DNA from 3 places in the Amycolatopsis sp. NPDC051903 genome. Region 2 is predicted to be linked to each of the others. Evidence: riboswitches for the same ligand, from Rfam matches in the RefSeq annotation. Region 2 holds a riboswitch; each other region holds the start of a gene.
The links. Region 2 has a riboswitch for cobalamin ahead of ACIA77_RS09235 (hypothetical protein). Riboswitches for the same ligand answer to the same signal wherever they lie in the genome.
Positions count from the first base shown of each region.

Region 1 (4,970 bases), on a different contig from region 2:
GCTGCTCGGTCTCATCGTGCAGCGCGCGAGCGGGCTGGACTACCCGGCGCTGATCACCGAGCGGCTGCTCGGTCCGCTCGCCATGACCTGTTCCGGCGTCGGGCCGCGCGGAGCGGGCACACTGCTGCCGGGCCACGCCGGTGGGCACGAGGTTCCCCGGTGGGACCACCCGCTCGGCGCCGGTGGGGTCGAAGCGACGATCGGCGACCTGGCCCGCTTCGCCCGCGCGTGCCTGTTCCCGCCGCCCACGCCGCTGGGCACGGCGATCACGCTCGCGCAGCGACCGGTGCTGCGCGTCGAAGACGGTGCCGAGCAAGCACTCGCGTGGCTCGTGCGGCCGGGCGGCGTGCGTGAGCACAGCGGCGGAACCGGCGGGTTCAGCGCCTGCGTGACCGTTGATCACGAACGCGGGCGCGCCGTGGCGATGCTCGTCAGCACCCAGGGCAGCCCCGCGTTTTCCTCCCACCTCAAACGGGCCGCGCGACTGGTGCTGGCCGGCGAAGACCCGCGGCGGGCGAGCACACCGGCACCGTGGCCCGCCTGGCGCGACGACGCCCTCGGGATCGCCCGCGCGTTCGTGGCCGGGCACGTCGCGCGCGTGCACGCCCGGCTGGCCGCGAACGTCCGCGGCAAGATCACCGAAGACCGCCTGGCTCGGGCCTGGACGACCAGCATCCAGCCCGCGGGACCCGCGGGAGAGATCACGGTCCGCCACCACGAGATCGCCGCGTCCGGCGCCGTCGTCGCGGAGGTCGCGATCGCCTTCGCCGCCACCACCCGGCGACTGCGGATGGTCGTCCTGCCCTCCGGCGAACTCGGCGGAATGGCCCTCCTGCCGCACTCCGCTTGACCCGGTTTGCCCGTTCGGCAAACCAATTTGCCCTCCCGTCGGCCCGCGCGGCAAGTTGGTCCCACGGAGACCACCACAGCCGAAGGGGACGCCGATGACGGACCAGGACCAGGACCAGGACTGGGACGGGATGTACCGCAGCCGGGAGCAGGTGTTCAGCGGGGAGCCCAACGCGGTGCTCGTGGCGGAAGCCGCGGGGATGGCGCCGGGGCAGGCGCTCGACGTCGGGTGCGGGGAAGGGGCCGACGCGGTGTGGCTCGCGCGCCAGGGGTGGCACGTGACGGCCGTGGACGTGTCGGAGACCGCGCTGCGGCGTGGCGCCGAGAGCGGGCGCGACGTGGCCGAACGCGTCGCCTGGACGCGGGCCGACCTGAGCTGCACGGCGATGCCGGCGGGGGCGTTCGAACTGGTGTCCGTGCAGTACTTCCCGCTGCGCAAGCGCGACGACGGCGCGCTCGACCGGCTGGTCGCCACCGTGGCGCCCGGCGGGACCCTGCTGGTGACCGGGCACGATCCCGAGGACGAGGGGGTCGACTACAGCGACTACTACCGGCCCGGCGAAATCGTGCAGCGGCTGGCCGGGTGGACCGTCGAGGTGCACGAGGTGCGGGAACGGACCCGGCCGGGGCCCGAGGGGACCCACCACACGCGCGACGTGGTCCTCAAGGCGATTGCCCCGCGGCAGTCCACGGAGTGAGAATCGCGGCATGGGCCGCGAGCCGACGAGTCACGAGCGCAGGACCGGGCGTCCCTGGGACGCTTCGTACGAGGACGGGCCCGCGCCGTGGGACTTCGGCGGGCCGCAGCCGGCGTTCGTGCGGGCCGCGGACGACGGCGGGTTCACCGGCGAGGTCCTCGACGCGGGGTGCGGGTCGGGGGAGAACGCGCTGCTCGTCGCGGACCGGGGGCTGCACGTGCTGGGCGTCGACGTCGCCGAGACCGCGCTGAGCAGAGCCCGGGAAAAGGCGGCCGGTCAAGGCCTCGCGGCCGAGTTCGTGACGGCCGACGCGCTGCACCTCGAAGCCCTCGGCCGCCGCTTCGACACCGTGCTCGACTCCGGGCTGCTGCACACCTTCGACGCCGCCGAGCGGGCCCGCTACGTCGCCTCGCTCGCCGCTGCCACCAACCCCGGCGGCACGCTGTACGTCCTGTGCTTCAGCGACGCCGGACCGGACACCGGACCGCACCCCGTCACCGAGGCCGAACTGCGGGAAGTCTTCACGCCCGACACCGGCTGGCGCCTCGCGAGCCTCGAACGCGAGCGTGTGCACACCCGCTTCCACGAGCACGACGCCCCCGGCTGGTTCGCGACGGTCCAGCGGCTCTGAGTTGCTCCGTCGGGTGCTGATCTCGGCCGCTCAACCCGGCAAAGCGGCACGAAACACCCGCCCGGAGATTGACGCGCGGACAACTGGGGCCGTACCGTTCTGCCCGCGTGACGGCTACTCGGAAGCCGGTGTGAATCCGGCACGGTCGCGCCACTGTGAGCCCGAACGAGGGCGAGTCAGGTCGAGCAGCCGCCACGAGTCCACCCGCAAGGGACGCGTCATCCCCAAGGAGACAATCGATGGCCACCATCCCGGCCGACCGCTCGACCCCGGTCGTCCTGCCCGTTTCGAAGGCCGCCCTGTGGCTCGGCCTGAGCGTGGCGGCGGCGCTGCTGCTCTACTACTTCATCGGCATCGACCAGGGCGCGGTCTCGCTGTTCGGCAGCGACACCCACGTCCACGAGTTCGTGCACGACGCGCGGCACTTCCTCGGCTTCCCCTGCCACTGACGCGCACGGAAACGGACAACCGAACATGGAGAAGAAGCTCGTCCTGCGCGGCCTGCTCGCCGGCGCGCTGGGCGGCCTGCTGGCGTTCGTCTTCGCGCGCATCTTCGCGGAGCCGCAGATCCAGGCCGCCATCGACTACGAGTCCGGCCGCGACGCCGCGCAGGAAGCCCTCGACCACGGCGGCATGGCCGGCATGGCGCACGACGGGCCGGAGGTGTTCAGCCGCGCCGTGCAGGCCAACGTCGGCATCGGCGCGGGCATGATCCTCTTCGGTGTCGCGATGGGGCTGCTGTTCGCCGTGGTCTACACGGTGTGCCTGGGCCGCGTCGGCCAGGTGCGCGCCCGCGTGCTGGCCGTGCTCGTCGCCGGAGCGGGGTTCCTCGCCCTCTACCTCGTGCCGTTCCTGAAGTACCCGGCCAACCCGCCCGCCGTCGGCCACGCCGACACGATCGGCGCGCGCTCGGGGCTCTACCTCGGGATGGTCGCGGCGTCGATCGTCTTCCTCGTCGGCGCCGTGGTGCTGGGCCGCCGTCTCGCACCGAAACTCGGCACTTGGAACGCGACGCTGGTCGCGGGCGCCGCGTTCGTGGTCGTGTCGGCGGTCCTGATGGCGCTGCTGCCGTCGCTGGGGCAGCTTTCGGCCAACGTCGCCGAGTACGGCGCGCAGCCGACCGAGACGCCGCTGCCGCTGAAGAACGACGCGGGCGCCATCGTGTACCCGGGGTTCCCGGCCGACACGCTGTTCGCGTTCCGCCTCAACTCGGTGCTCGCGCAGCTGATCCTGTGGACCACGATCGCGCTCGTGTTCGGCCCGCTGGCCGAGCGCGTGCTCTCCGGCGGCCGCAAGGAGACGGCCACCGCCGCCGCGTGAACCCGTTCTTCACCTACGACACGCACGCCGCGGGCGCCGAGCCCGCGGCGTCGTGGCGTCCGCTGTCAGAGGTCCTCGACGACGGGTTCGTGCTGCGTGAGCGTGTGGCGCGGGTCCGGAGCGTCCTGGCCGCCGGCGGAGGGGACGTCGAGCTGCGCGTCGCGGCGTCCGTGGCGCACCTGGGCCTCGCGGCCCGCCTGCTCTCCCCGGCACTGGCCCTGGCGGCCGCCGGCAGGGGCGCCGACTACGCCGATGCCTGGTGGCAACCCGAGGTGGGCGGCGCGTTCCCGCTGTCGCTGCCGGTCCCGCGCAAGACCGGCGACGTGGTCGAGCACTTCGCAAGCCACGTCCTCGACGGCCCGCTCGCCCGCCTCGACCACGCCCTCGACGCCTTCTCCGTGTCCGGAACCATCCGCCGCGGCAACGTCGCCTCCGCGCTCAACGGCGCCGCCACGATGCTGCGCCAGGACCATCCGGAGTGGACGTCCGAAGTGGACACCATCGTCGAGCGGCTCTTCGCGGTGCCCGCCCTCGCCGGCACGTTCACCCGGGAGGGCGGGCGCTTCCGCCGCCGCAGCTGCTGCCTCATCTACCGCGCCGCGCCGGGGCACGACGGGCCGAAGTGCGGCGACTGCGTCCTGCTCGGCTGAGCCCGCTCAGCTCCGCCGCGGCGCCAGCAGCAGCGCGGTGAAGGTGACGGCACACGCGAGCACGATGTACAGCGCGATCACCCACGACCCGCCGAACCCGGCGAACAGCGCGGCGGCGATGAACGGTGCCGGGCCGCTCGTGATCAGGCCGCCCACCTGGTAGGCCACGGACACACCCGTGTAGCGGTGTTCGGCGCCGAACAGTTCGGCGAGGAAACCGGCCATCGCGCTGTAGGTGGTGGCGTGGCCGAGGGTGAACAGCAGGAACATCGCGACGAGCACGGCGATCGGGGCGCCCGTGTCCAGCAGCCAGAAGAACGGGAACGCCACGGCGGCCGAGTAGACGGCGCCGCCGAGGAGCACCTTGCGGCGGCCGATGCGGTCGGCGACGATCGCGACCAGCGGCACCGCCGCGATGTCCACCAGGGACGCGATGATCAGACAGGTCAGCACCGTGCCGCGGGAGACGCCGGCTTCAGCCGGGCCGTAGGACAGCACGAAAACGCTCGCGATGTAGAACGGGATGTTCGTGCCGGCCTGCGCGAAGACGCCGACGAGCACCGCACGCAGCGAACGGCGCAGGGTGTCCTTCAGCGGGAACGACGGCACCTCGGCGCGCGCGAACTCCGGCGACTCCTCGAGCCGCGACCGCACGTACAGCCCGACGGCGATCAGGACCACGCTGGCCAGGAACGGCAGCCGCCAGCCCCAGCTCAGCAGCTGGTCCTTCGGCAGCTGCTGCACCGCGAGGAACGCCCCGGCGGAGAGCACGAGCCCCGCGGGCACGCCGGCCTGCGGCCAGCTGCCGTAGAACGCGCGCCG
Region 1 covers NZ_JBITBT010000010.1:178,937-183,906, reverse strand. Annotated here, with positions in the region: gene ACIA77_RS23140 (serine hydrolase domain-containing protein) at 1-850, shown strand, start outside; gene ACIA77_RS23145 (hypothetical protein) at 1-53, shown strand, start outside; gene ACIA77_RS23135 (class I SAM-dependent methyltransferase) at 945-1,547, shown strand; gene ACIA77_RS23130 (class I SAM-dependent methyltransferase) at 1,558-2,178, shown strand; cobalamin riboswitch at 2,251-2,384, shown strand; gene ACIA77_RS23125 (CbtB-domain containing protein) at 2,418-2,627, shown strand; gene ACIA77_RS23120 (CbtA family protein) at 2,653-3,498, shown strand; gene ACIA77_RS23115 ((2Fe-2S)-binding protein) at 3,495-4,148, shown strand; gene ACIA77_RS23110 (MFS transporter) at 4,155-4,970, opposite strand, start outside.
Region 1: another riboswitch for cobalamin. It lies ahead of ACIA77_RS23125 (CbtB-domain containing protein); the one in region 2 lies ahead of ACIA77_RS09235 (hypothetical protein).

Region 2 (4,970 bases):
CCTCCTCGGCGGCCGTCGGGTCGAGCGCCGACGTCGGCTCGTCCAGCACGAGCACGCGCGGGTGCGCCGTGAGCACCGACCCGATCGCCACGCGCTGCTGCTGCCCGCCCGACAGCGTCCGAAGTGGACGGTCGCGCAGGTCCGCGATGCCCAGCAGGTCGAGCGTCTCCTCGACGCGCTTGCGCATCACGTCCGGGGCCACGGCCAGCTGCTCCATGGCGTACGCGAGTTCTTCCTCGACGGTGTCGGTCACGAACCCCGCGAGCGGGTCCTGCCCGACGACGCCCACCACGGACGCCAGCTCGCGCGGCGGGTGCGTCGCCGTGTCGAAGCCGTCGACGAGCACGCGCCCGGCCAGCCGCCCGCCGGTGAAGTGGGGGACGAGGCCGTTGATCGTGCCGAGGAAGGTCGACTTGCCGACGCCGGTGCGCCCGGCGACGAGGCACAGCTCACCCTCCTCCACCACGAGGTTCACGTCGCGCAGCACGGCCTGTGAAGCCCCGTCGTACGTCACGCTGACCTGCGAAAACTCGATCACTTCGCCACCTCCACGAGCGGCGCCGGGCGCGGCGCGAGCCACGCCGGCAGCACCGCGATCAGCACGGCCACGGCCGGCAACACCGGCAACGTCGGCCAGCTCGGCGGGCTCACGGGCGTCTCCAGCGACGCCGGTGAAGCCACCAGCACCAGAGCGCAGGCGAGCACGCCACACAGCGCCACCAGCGTTTCCGGCAGCCGCCACGGGTCGGGCCGGTACGTCGTGCGCCGGATCCGCCGCCCGCCCAGCACGAACCCGGCGCCCGCCACGACCAGCCCGGCCACGAGCATCGGCACGCCCAACCAGCCCGCCGACCCGTCGAGCACGCCGTAGATCCCCACGGCGACCCCGGCGAACCCGGCCGGCACGCACACCGCGATCACCACCCGCACGCGCCGCTCGAGGTGCCCGCGCCGGCCGTACCCCCGCGAATCCATGGCCGCCGCCAACTGGAGCGAGCGGTCCATCGCGTCCGCCAGCACCGGCACGAAGATCCCCCGCAGGAACCGCAGCCCGCGCCCGCGGGCCGCCCGCAGCCGGCGCGCCCGCCGCACCCGCTGCACGCTCTCGACCAGCTGCGGCGCCACCGACAGCGCGACGGTGACGGCCGTGCTCACCTCGGCCAGCGCGCCCGGCACGGCTTTCAGCAGGCGTTTCGGGTTGGCCAGCGCGTTCGCGGCGCCGACGCAGAGCACGATCGTCGCGAGCCGCAGGCCGTCGTAGAACCCGCCGAGGAGCTCTTCGGCCGAGGTCGGGCCGAGCAGCTCGATCCCGGCGGCGGCCGCCGGCAACGGGATGGCCGGGAGCGTGAACAGCACGTGCCCGCCGTCCTCGCCGCCGATCAGGATCCGGAACAGCACGCGCGACAGCACGATCACGCCCGCCACCCACGCGTACACGCGGAAAGCCAGCGCCCACGGCGCGTCGCCGCGGCGGCTGACGACCACGAACCCCGCCACGGCGAGCACGAGCGCGAGCAGCAGCGGGTTGGTGGTGCGGCTCGCGGCGACGGCGAGCCCGAGCGCCCACACCCACCACGCGCCCGGATGCAGCGCCCGCGGCTCAAGCACGCCGGCGCCGCACCGCGGCGACCAGGCCCGCGCCGACGAGCACCACGACCACGACGAGCCCGACCACGAGCCCGGTCGGGAAGCCGTTGCTGCTGCTCGCTGCCGTCGGTGCCGGCGCGGGCGCGTTGGCCTTGCGGACGGGCGCGACGCGCGGCGGCGGGTAGTCCTGGAAGGACTTGTCGTGCGCGAACGACCAGCCCTCGAAGCTGCCGGCCGGCGGCTGCCAGCTCTGCACCCCGACCTGGCTCGAGGCCCACTTCCCGCCGTTCGCCGCCGTCCAGAAGCTCCACGACGCGCTCTCCGGCGGCATCGCCGAGCACGACTGGTCGGCCGGTTTGCCTTCGATCTTGCAGATCAGCGCAAGCCCGTACTTGCCGACGCCGGCGAGGTCGAGGCCGGCGTTCTGCAGGGCCGTCACGCCGTTCTCCTGCGGGCCGGGGGCGCAGCGGATGAGGGTGTCGCCGCCCAGGTCCTGGAAGTCGACGACCACGGTGACGCCGGTGGCGTCGGGACAGTAGCCCGCGGTGCCCTTGCCGGGCACGGTCGCGGAGGCGGGCGCGGCACCGGACAGACCGGCACCGAGCAGCAGGGCACAGGCGGCGAACAGCCGCACGGGGAACAACCGCATCGTTGATGAGTCCTCGCATCGAATCGGACCACGCACGGGCGATCCGGCTCACGGCCGCGCGGGCCGATCACGGTTGCGGGTCAGCGCCGGATTCCCACCGGCTTCCCCCGTTCGTGGTGTTCAGCTGTCCGACGTTAACCCACCGGAGGTACCCGCCGGAAGCGGTGCCGCCCACACCTACACTTCCGGGTGTGGACCTGGGACAGCTGCGCGTCGGCCTCGTCGGAACCGGGCCGTGGGCGACCACGGTGCACGCACCGGGGCTGGCCGACCACCCGGGCACGCAGCTCTCCGCCGTCTGGGGCCGCCGGGCCGAGAACGCCCGCGCGCTCGCCGAAGCCCACGGCGCGGTGGGGACCGACGACCTCGACGAACTGTTCGCCCAGGTCGACGCGCTCGCGTTCGCCGTCCCGCCCGCCGTGCAGGCCGAGATCGCGGCGCGCGCGGCCGCGGCCGGCAAGCACCTGATCCTGGAGAAGCCGATCGCACCCGACCTGGCGAGCGCGCGGCGGCTCGCCGACGCGGTTTCGCAGGCCGGAGTCGCGTCGCTGGTGATGCTGACCCTGCGGTTCTCCCAGCAGACGCGCGACTGGCTCGACGGCCTCGCCCGATCGGGCGGCTGGCGCGGCGGCGGCGCGCGGTGGCTGTCGGGCGCCCTGCTCGGCGGCCAGTACGCGGCTTCGGCCTGGCGGCTCGACCCGGCGGGCGGCGCGCTCGCCGACGTCGGCCCGCACGCGTTCGACCTGCTCGACGCCGCCCTCGGGCGGATCACGGACGTGCTCGCGGCCCACCGCGGGCCCGACGACCTGTGGCAGCTGATGTTCGCGCACGAGGGCGGCGCCACGAGCACCGCGACGCTGTCGTTGCGCCTGCCGGTTCAGCCGACCGTGGCCGAAATCGCCGTTTACGGGGACCACGGGTACCGCACGCTCGGTCGCAAGCCGGGCACGGCCGGCGAGTCCTACACCGCCCTGCTGGACGACTTCGCTGCGATGGTCGCGAGCGGCACGACCACGCACCCGTGCGACGTCCACCGCGGCGTGCACCTGTCCGCGCTCATCGAACGCGCCCGCGAACTGGCCGGGTAATACACAGGGGCCGAGCCCCTGTTTTCCCTTGTGGACGGAGGCTTTTCGCCCCGCCTTCCGGCTTCTTCCACAGAGTTGTCCACAGCATCCACTATGGACGGTCCGCGCCTCGACCGAACCACGGGAAGCCGTTTCGCGCCAGCGGAAAGATCACCGAATAGTGCGCCCCGCTGGGCGTGCCGAGTTGATCTCCCAATGCGAAGGTGATCTTGGAAGGGTGGGAAGAAGCAGTTCAGAGGGGTTCGAGAAGGGAAGCGCATGGGAGCCCTGCTGCGCGCTTTCTGGGGGATCATCCCGGTCACGGCCATCGCGCTGCCCTACGCGCTGCTCTGCTGGCCGCTGCTCACGGTGCGCAGGCGCCGAAGAAGCGGCGACGTGAGCCTCGGCCACGCGTCGGCGACCGCCGCCGTCGACGTTTCGGCGGTCACCGTGGGCGTTCTGGTGCTGTGCCTGGTGACCATGCCGGTCGGCTCAGCGCCCGTCAGCACCCTCGACCTGGTCCCCGGCGCCGACCTCTCCGCCGCCTTCTCCGACGACGGCTCGCTGTGGCAGGTGATCGGCAACGTGCTGCTGCTGTCACCACTGGGCGGCCTCGTCCCCTTGCGCCTGCGCCGCATGCGTTCGCTGACCCGGATCGCGCTGACCGCGTTCGCCGCGTCCGTGCTGGTGGAGGCCACGCAGTTCCTCATCCACACCGGGCGCGTGACCTCCACGGACGACGTGCTGCTGAACACCATCGGCGCGACCTTGGGCGCCGCACTGACCCGCCGCGGGTGGCGGGTGTTCGACGTCGCGCCCGTCGTCTCGATCCCCCGCCAGGTCCGGCGGACGGTCTGTGACGCCCCCGTGCGCCTGCGCGTCCCCCGGTCGGTGTGGGACACGAGGTACGCGGGGGTGGGGCATCCGGAGCGGCGTTGAAGAATTCGGTTGCGGGTGCCGGGAGACTGAAGTTGCTGAGCGGATCGTGCCGATCCCCCGGATGAAGGAAACGCCTATGTTCGCCGCCGCTGCTCGCGACGGCCGCCCGGCCTGACGCGAGTCTCTCTTCTCGCGCCGAGTTGGGTGCGGGTCTCGCGCTGTGCGCTGCCCGGGTTTTCGTTTCGCGCTCGGTTCTCACGTGCCTCGTCGTGTGCCGGGTTTTCGTTTCGCGCTCGGTTCTCACGTGCCTCGTCGTGTGCCGGGTTTTCGTTTCGCGCTCGGTTCTCACGTGCCTCGTCGCGTGGGGGTTCTGCGTGCCGAGGCGTGCGTGGGGTTCCCCGCGTCGTGCGTGAGTTGCCCGTGGCTCTTCGGCGCGGTCCTCGTGCCTCGCCTCGCGCGGTTTCCTTCAACCCCCGAAAGGGTTCATCCAGCATGTCCGCCCTTCAGGCGTATGTCCGCGCCACCGCACCTCGCAACCGTGCCGTCGAACGGATCGGCCCGTTCCTCGCCACCTTCGCCCGCGACTCCGACCACCCGATGCTCAACTACGCCATCCCCGACGACGGCGCCACGCCGTCGCCCGCGGAGATCGCCGCGCTGACCACGGCCTACTCCCGTCGTGGGCTACTGCCCCGGCTGGAGTTCTTCACCGAAGCGGCGCCGGCGCTCGAGGCCGCGCTCGTCGGCCAGGATTACGAGCTGGAACGCCGCGTCCCGGTCATGACCTG
Region 2 covers NZ_JBITBT010000003.1:351,505-356,474, forward strand. Annotated here, with positions in the region: gene ACIA77_RS09225 (ABC transporter ATP-binding protein) at 1-538, opposite strand, end outside; gene ACIA77_RS09230 (CbiQ family ECF transporter T component) at 535-1,608, opposite strand; gene ACIA77_RS09235 (hypothetical protein) at 1,601-2,236, opposite strand; cobalamin riboswitch at 2,252-2,388, opposite strand; gene ACIA77_RS09240 (Gfo/Idh/MocA family protein) at 2,428-3,324, shown strand; gene ACIA77_RS09245 (VanZ family protein) at 3,583-4,242, shown strand; gene ACIA77_RS09250 (GNAT family N-acetyltransferase) at 4,675-4,970, shown strand, end outside.

Region 3 (4,970 bases), on a different contig from region 2:
TGCAGGGCGTGATCATCGCGTTCTCGTTCGGCGCGCTGCTGGAGGCGCTCGCCGGGTTCGGCGCGCCGGTCGCGATCTGCTCGGTGATGCTCGTGGCGGTCGGGCTGAAACCGCTGAAGGCGGCGACGGTCGCGCTCATCGCCAACACCGCGCCCGTCGCGTACGGCGCCGTGGCGCTGCCGGTGATCACGCTCGCCAAGGTGACCGGGCTGCCGCTGGACGACCTGGCGTCGATGACCGGCCGGCAGGTGCCGATCCTCGCGCTGATCGTGCCGCTGGTGCTCGTGATCGTGCTGGACGGGCGGCGCGGGCTGCGCCAGGCCTGGCCCGCGGCGATCGTGTGCGGCGTGAGCTTCGCCGTCGTGCAGTACCTGATGGCGAACTTCGGGCCCGTGCAGCTAACGGACATCGCGGCGTCGCTCGTGTCCGCGGCGGCCGTGCTCGTGCTGCTGCGGTTCTGGAAGCCGAAACCGGCGGACGCGCCCGACCGCGCACCCGGCGATCGCGGTACGGAGCCCGTACCGACCGGGCCCGTCTCCGGCGGCGGCGCCGTGACCACCGCGGCGACGACGGCGGTGCGGGAGCGAACGGTCGTCGACTCGCGGGCCGACCAGGCCCGCTCGTTCGCGCCGTACGCGACGATCATCGTGCTGTTCTCCGTCGCGGCGATCCCGGCGGTGGCGGCGGCACTCGCGTCGACGACGAAGACGTTCAGCTGGCCCGGCCTGCACGTCGTGACGTCGGCGGGCAAGCCGCTGAGCCTGGTGTCGTACAAGTTCGACTGGCTCGCAGACAGCGGCACGGTCCTGTTCATCGCCGGGATCGTCTCGGCGTTCCTGCTCAAGGTGCCGCTGCGGGACGCGGTCCGCGCCTACGGGCAGACGATCGTGCAGCTGCGCACGGCCGGGCTCACCGTGATGGCCGTCCTCGCGCTCGCCTACGTGATGAACATGTCCGGGCAGACGGCCACGCTCGGGCTGTTCCTCGCCGGTGCCGGCGGCCTGTTCGCGCTGCTGTCGCCGCTGCTGGGCTGGTTCGGTACCGCGGTGACGGGATCGGACACGTCGTCGAACTCGCTCTTCGGCGCCCTGCAGGTCGCGGCCGCACACGGCGCGCAGCTGCAGCCGGTGCTGATGGCGGCGGCGAACAGCAGCGGCGGGGTCCTCGGGAAGATGATCAGCCCGCAGAACCTCGCGATCGGCGCCAGTGCGGTGGGGCTGGCCGGCAAGGAGGGCCTGCTGTTCCGGCGGGTGCTCGCGGCGTCGGCGGTGTTCGTGCCGCTGATGTGCGTCCTCGTCTACCTGCAGTCCACCCCGATGCTGTCGTGGATGGTGCCGTGAACCGGGTGGCGAGCGAAGCCGTGGAGGAGGCCAACGCCGCGATCGGCGCGGCCGTCTCCACGTGCTCGCTGCCCTCCGGCGACGAAGCCGTGCTCCTGGAGGTGCAGTACGAGCTGATCGAGCTCGCCGACGCCCTCGCCGCGGGAGTGCCGGTGCCGGAGCTGCCGCGGCTGTGGCGGGCGGCGCGGGACCACGGAGCGGTCGTGGTCCCGCGTGGCTTCGCCGTGCTGGGCGGGCTCAGCGCCGCGGCCGGGCTGCTGAAACTCGCGCGGGCGGTGCTGCGCCGGGCCGCGCGGGAGGCGCCGGACGACGCCGTGGCCGTGCTCGACCGGGCGAGTGCGGTCCTGCTCGCCTTCGCGTTCCGCGCGGAGGAGCGGGAACGGTCGCTCGGGTACGTCGGATCGTGTGCCGACTAGTGTGGTCATACCAACAAAGAGGTCATATTGACACTACCTGCGAGCTCCGATTACCTTGAGTGAGCACTACGCGGTGAAGAGGAACTCCGGTGAGAATCCGGGCCGGTCGCGCCACTGTGATCGGACCCCGCCCGGCGGGGTCCGCAGGCAGACCCTCTCGCCGCGTCCATCCTTGAGCGGGTCGCACGAACCCGAGGAGGAGCGTGACCATCATGGGGATGTCGAGGGACCGGTCATGACGTCCGAGGCGGCCTGGGAGCCGGTCCGGCGCGTGCGGATGCACGAACAGGTGCTGGCGCAGATCGAGGAGAAGATCCTCGACGGCAGCCTGCGCGCGGGGGAGAAGCTCCCCAGCGAGCGAGAGCTCGTGAGCGCGCTCGGGGTGAGCCGGACCAGCGTCCGCGAAGCCCTGCGCGCCCTCGAAGCGATGGGGATCATCGAGGCCCGCACGGGTTCGGGCGCCGACGCCGGGTCCGTCGTCACGGCGCGTTCGACCCCGGCGCTGACCAACCTGCTGCGGCTGCACCTCGCGCTCGCGCGCATCAGCCTGGCCGATCTCGTCGAGACGCGCGTGCAGCTGGAACGCAACGCGGCCCGCGGCGCCGCGGCGACCCGCACCCCCGAGGACGTGGCCCGGCTGGCGGCGCTCGTCGACGGGATGCGCGCCGCGGACCAGGAGTACCAGCAGTTCAACGCGCTGGACACCGAGTTCCACGTGAGCATCGCCCGCATCTCTGGCAACGCGCTGGCCACCGACCTGATGCAGGCGCTGCGCGGCGCCGTCGAGTCGGAGATGGCGGCGGCCTTCGCGCGGCTGCCCGACTGGCGCGCCGTCGCGGCCGGCCTCGTGACCGAGCACGAGGCGATCCTGCGCGCCGTCGAGGCCGGCGACGGGGATCGCGCGGCCGACCTCGTGGCCGACCACATCACCCGCTTCTACCAGGACCGGGTGCTCAACCCCTGAAAGCGATCGATGGCGGTGCCGGGATCCGGCCCGAACGTGGTGGGTCGAGGCGGCGGCCGCTCTCGCCGATCTGACCGGAGTTCGGTTCACACTGCCGCGCGGTGCGGTATCGACTAAAGTCATTTGCCTCCTTTTTCGAGAGGGAGGAGTCGGTGATGAGCGACCTCCCCACTTCACAGCACAGCCGGCGGGACGTGTTGCGCGCCGCCGCCGCCATCACACTGGGTTCGGTGGCACTGGGCGCCTGCGCCTCCGAGGACGACACGGGGGGAACCGCCCGTGGCCAAGCTCCGCAGGAGACCTTCAGTGAACCGTCCACAAAGCTCTCCGGTGAGCTGAAAATCCTTCTCTGGAGCCATTTCGTGCCAGACCACGACGTGTGGTTCGATCGGTTCGCGCAGGACTGGGGGTCGCGGGTCGGCGTCAAGGTGACCGTCGACCACATCGACCAGGCGCAGATCCCCACCCGGATCGCGGCCGAGATCCAGGCGGGACAGGGCCACGACCTCATCCAGTACATCGCGACGCTGTCGCAGTTCGAGCCGAGTGTGCTGGACCAGCGCGACCTGGTCAGCGAAGCGACCGGGCGCTGGGGGAAGCAGCTCCCGCTGTGCGAGAAGTCGAGCCTCAACCCCGCGACCGGCAAGTTCTACGCGTACTCGCCGGGCTGGGTACCCGACCCGGGCAACTACCGCAGGTCGCTGTGGGAGCCGGTCGGCCTGCCGAACGGCCCCGCCACGTGGGACGAGCTGCTCACCGGTGCGGCGCGGATCAAGAACAGCAAGGGAATCCCGCTCGGCCTCGGCATGTCCCAGGAAATCGACTCCAACATGGTGCTGCGCGCGCTGATGTGGTCCTACGGCGCGTCCGAGCAGGACGCGAACGAGCGGGTCACGCTCAACTCGCCGCAGACGGTCGCGGCCGTCGAGTACATGACGAAACTCTACGGGCAGGCCATGACGCCCGAGATCTTCTCCTGGAACGCGGCGAGCAACAACCAGGGTCTCGTCGCCGGCAAGCTGTCCTACATCGTCAACTCGATCTCCGCCTGGCGGACCGCCGCCTCGTCGAACCCGAGCGTCGCCGATGACACGTTCTTCGTTCCGGCGCTGCGCGGACCGGACACCGCGCTGGCCGCACAGCACGTGCTGTACAACTGGATCATCCCGCGGCACGCCACCGGGGTACCCGCGGCCAAGGAGTTCCTGCTCCACTACACCGCGAACTTCGCCTCGGCGACCTACCAGTCCAAGCTGTACGACTTCTCCGCGTGGTCCTCACTGACCCCCGAGCTGCCGAACTGGCTCGCGAACGACCCGTTCGGCTCCCGGCCGCCCGACAAGCTGAAGCTCCTCGCCGACGCCGTGCCGTGGAGCGCCAACATCGGCTACCCGGGCCCGGCCAGCACGGCCATCGGCGAAGTGTTCAGCACCTTCGTCATCCCCAACATGTTCGCCCGCGCGGTACGCGGCGAAGCCACCCCGCAGCAATCGGTCGCCGAGGCGGAGGGACAGGTCAACGCGATCTTCACCAAGTGGCGTGCTGCCGGGCTCGTCGGCGGCTGAGTGCGATGGCGGTCGTCGAGGTTCGCGACCTGGTCAAGCGGTTCGACGGTGGGCACGGGCCCGCCATCGACCGGGTGAGCCTGGCCGCCGCGGCCGGTGAGTACCTGGTGCTGCTCGGCCCGTCGGGCTGTGGCAAGACGACCTTGCTGCGGACCATCGCCGGGCTGGAACGGCCGACCAGCGGCGATGTGCTGATCGACGGGCACGTGGTGACCGGACTGCCACCCCGCGCGCGCCAGATCGCGATGGTGTTCCAGAGTTATGCCCTGTACCCGCACAAGACGGTCCTGGCCAACATCGTGTTCCCGCTCCGGGCCGTGGGCGTGGCCAAGGGGGCCCGCGAGCGCAAGGCCCGCTGGGCGGCCGAGCTCCTGGGCCTCGAACCGCTGCTGCAGCGGAAGCCGCGACAGCTCTCCGGTGGCGAACGGCAGCGGGTGGCACTCGCCCGGGCGCTGGTGCGCGACCCCCAGGTGTTCCTCCTCGACGAGCCCTTGTCGAACCTGGACGCGAAGCTGCGGGCCAGCGCACGCGACGAGCTCAAGCGGTTCCAGCAGGACGTGGGAACCACGACGATCTACGTGACCCACGACCAGGCCGAAGCGATGGGGCTCGGTGACCGGATCGCCGTGCTCAACGCAGGCCGGGTGCGCCAGGCGGGCCCGCCGGTGGAGGTCTACGACAACCC
Region 3 covers NZ_JBITBT010000002.1:44,067-49,036, forward strand. Annotated here, with positions in the region: gene ACIA77_RS04480 (L-lactate permease) at 1-1,340, shown strand, start outside; gene ACIA77_RS04485 (hypothetical protein) at 1,337-1,756, shown strand; cobalamin riboswitch at 1,781-1,932, shown strand; gene ACIA77_RS04490 (FadR/GntR family transcriptional regulator) at 1,992-2,720, shown strand; gene ACIA77_RS04495 (ABC transporter substrate-binding protein) at 3,083-4,285, shown strand; gene ACIA77_RS04500 (ABC transporter ATP-binding protein) at 4,291-4,970, shown strand, end outside.
Region 3: another riboswitch for cobalamin. It lies ahead of ACIA77_RS04490 (FadR/GntR family transcriptional regulator); the one in region 2 lies ahead of ACIA77_RS09235 (hypothetical protein).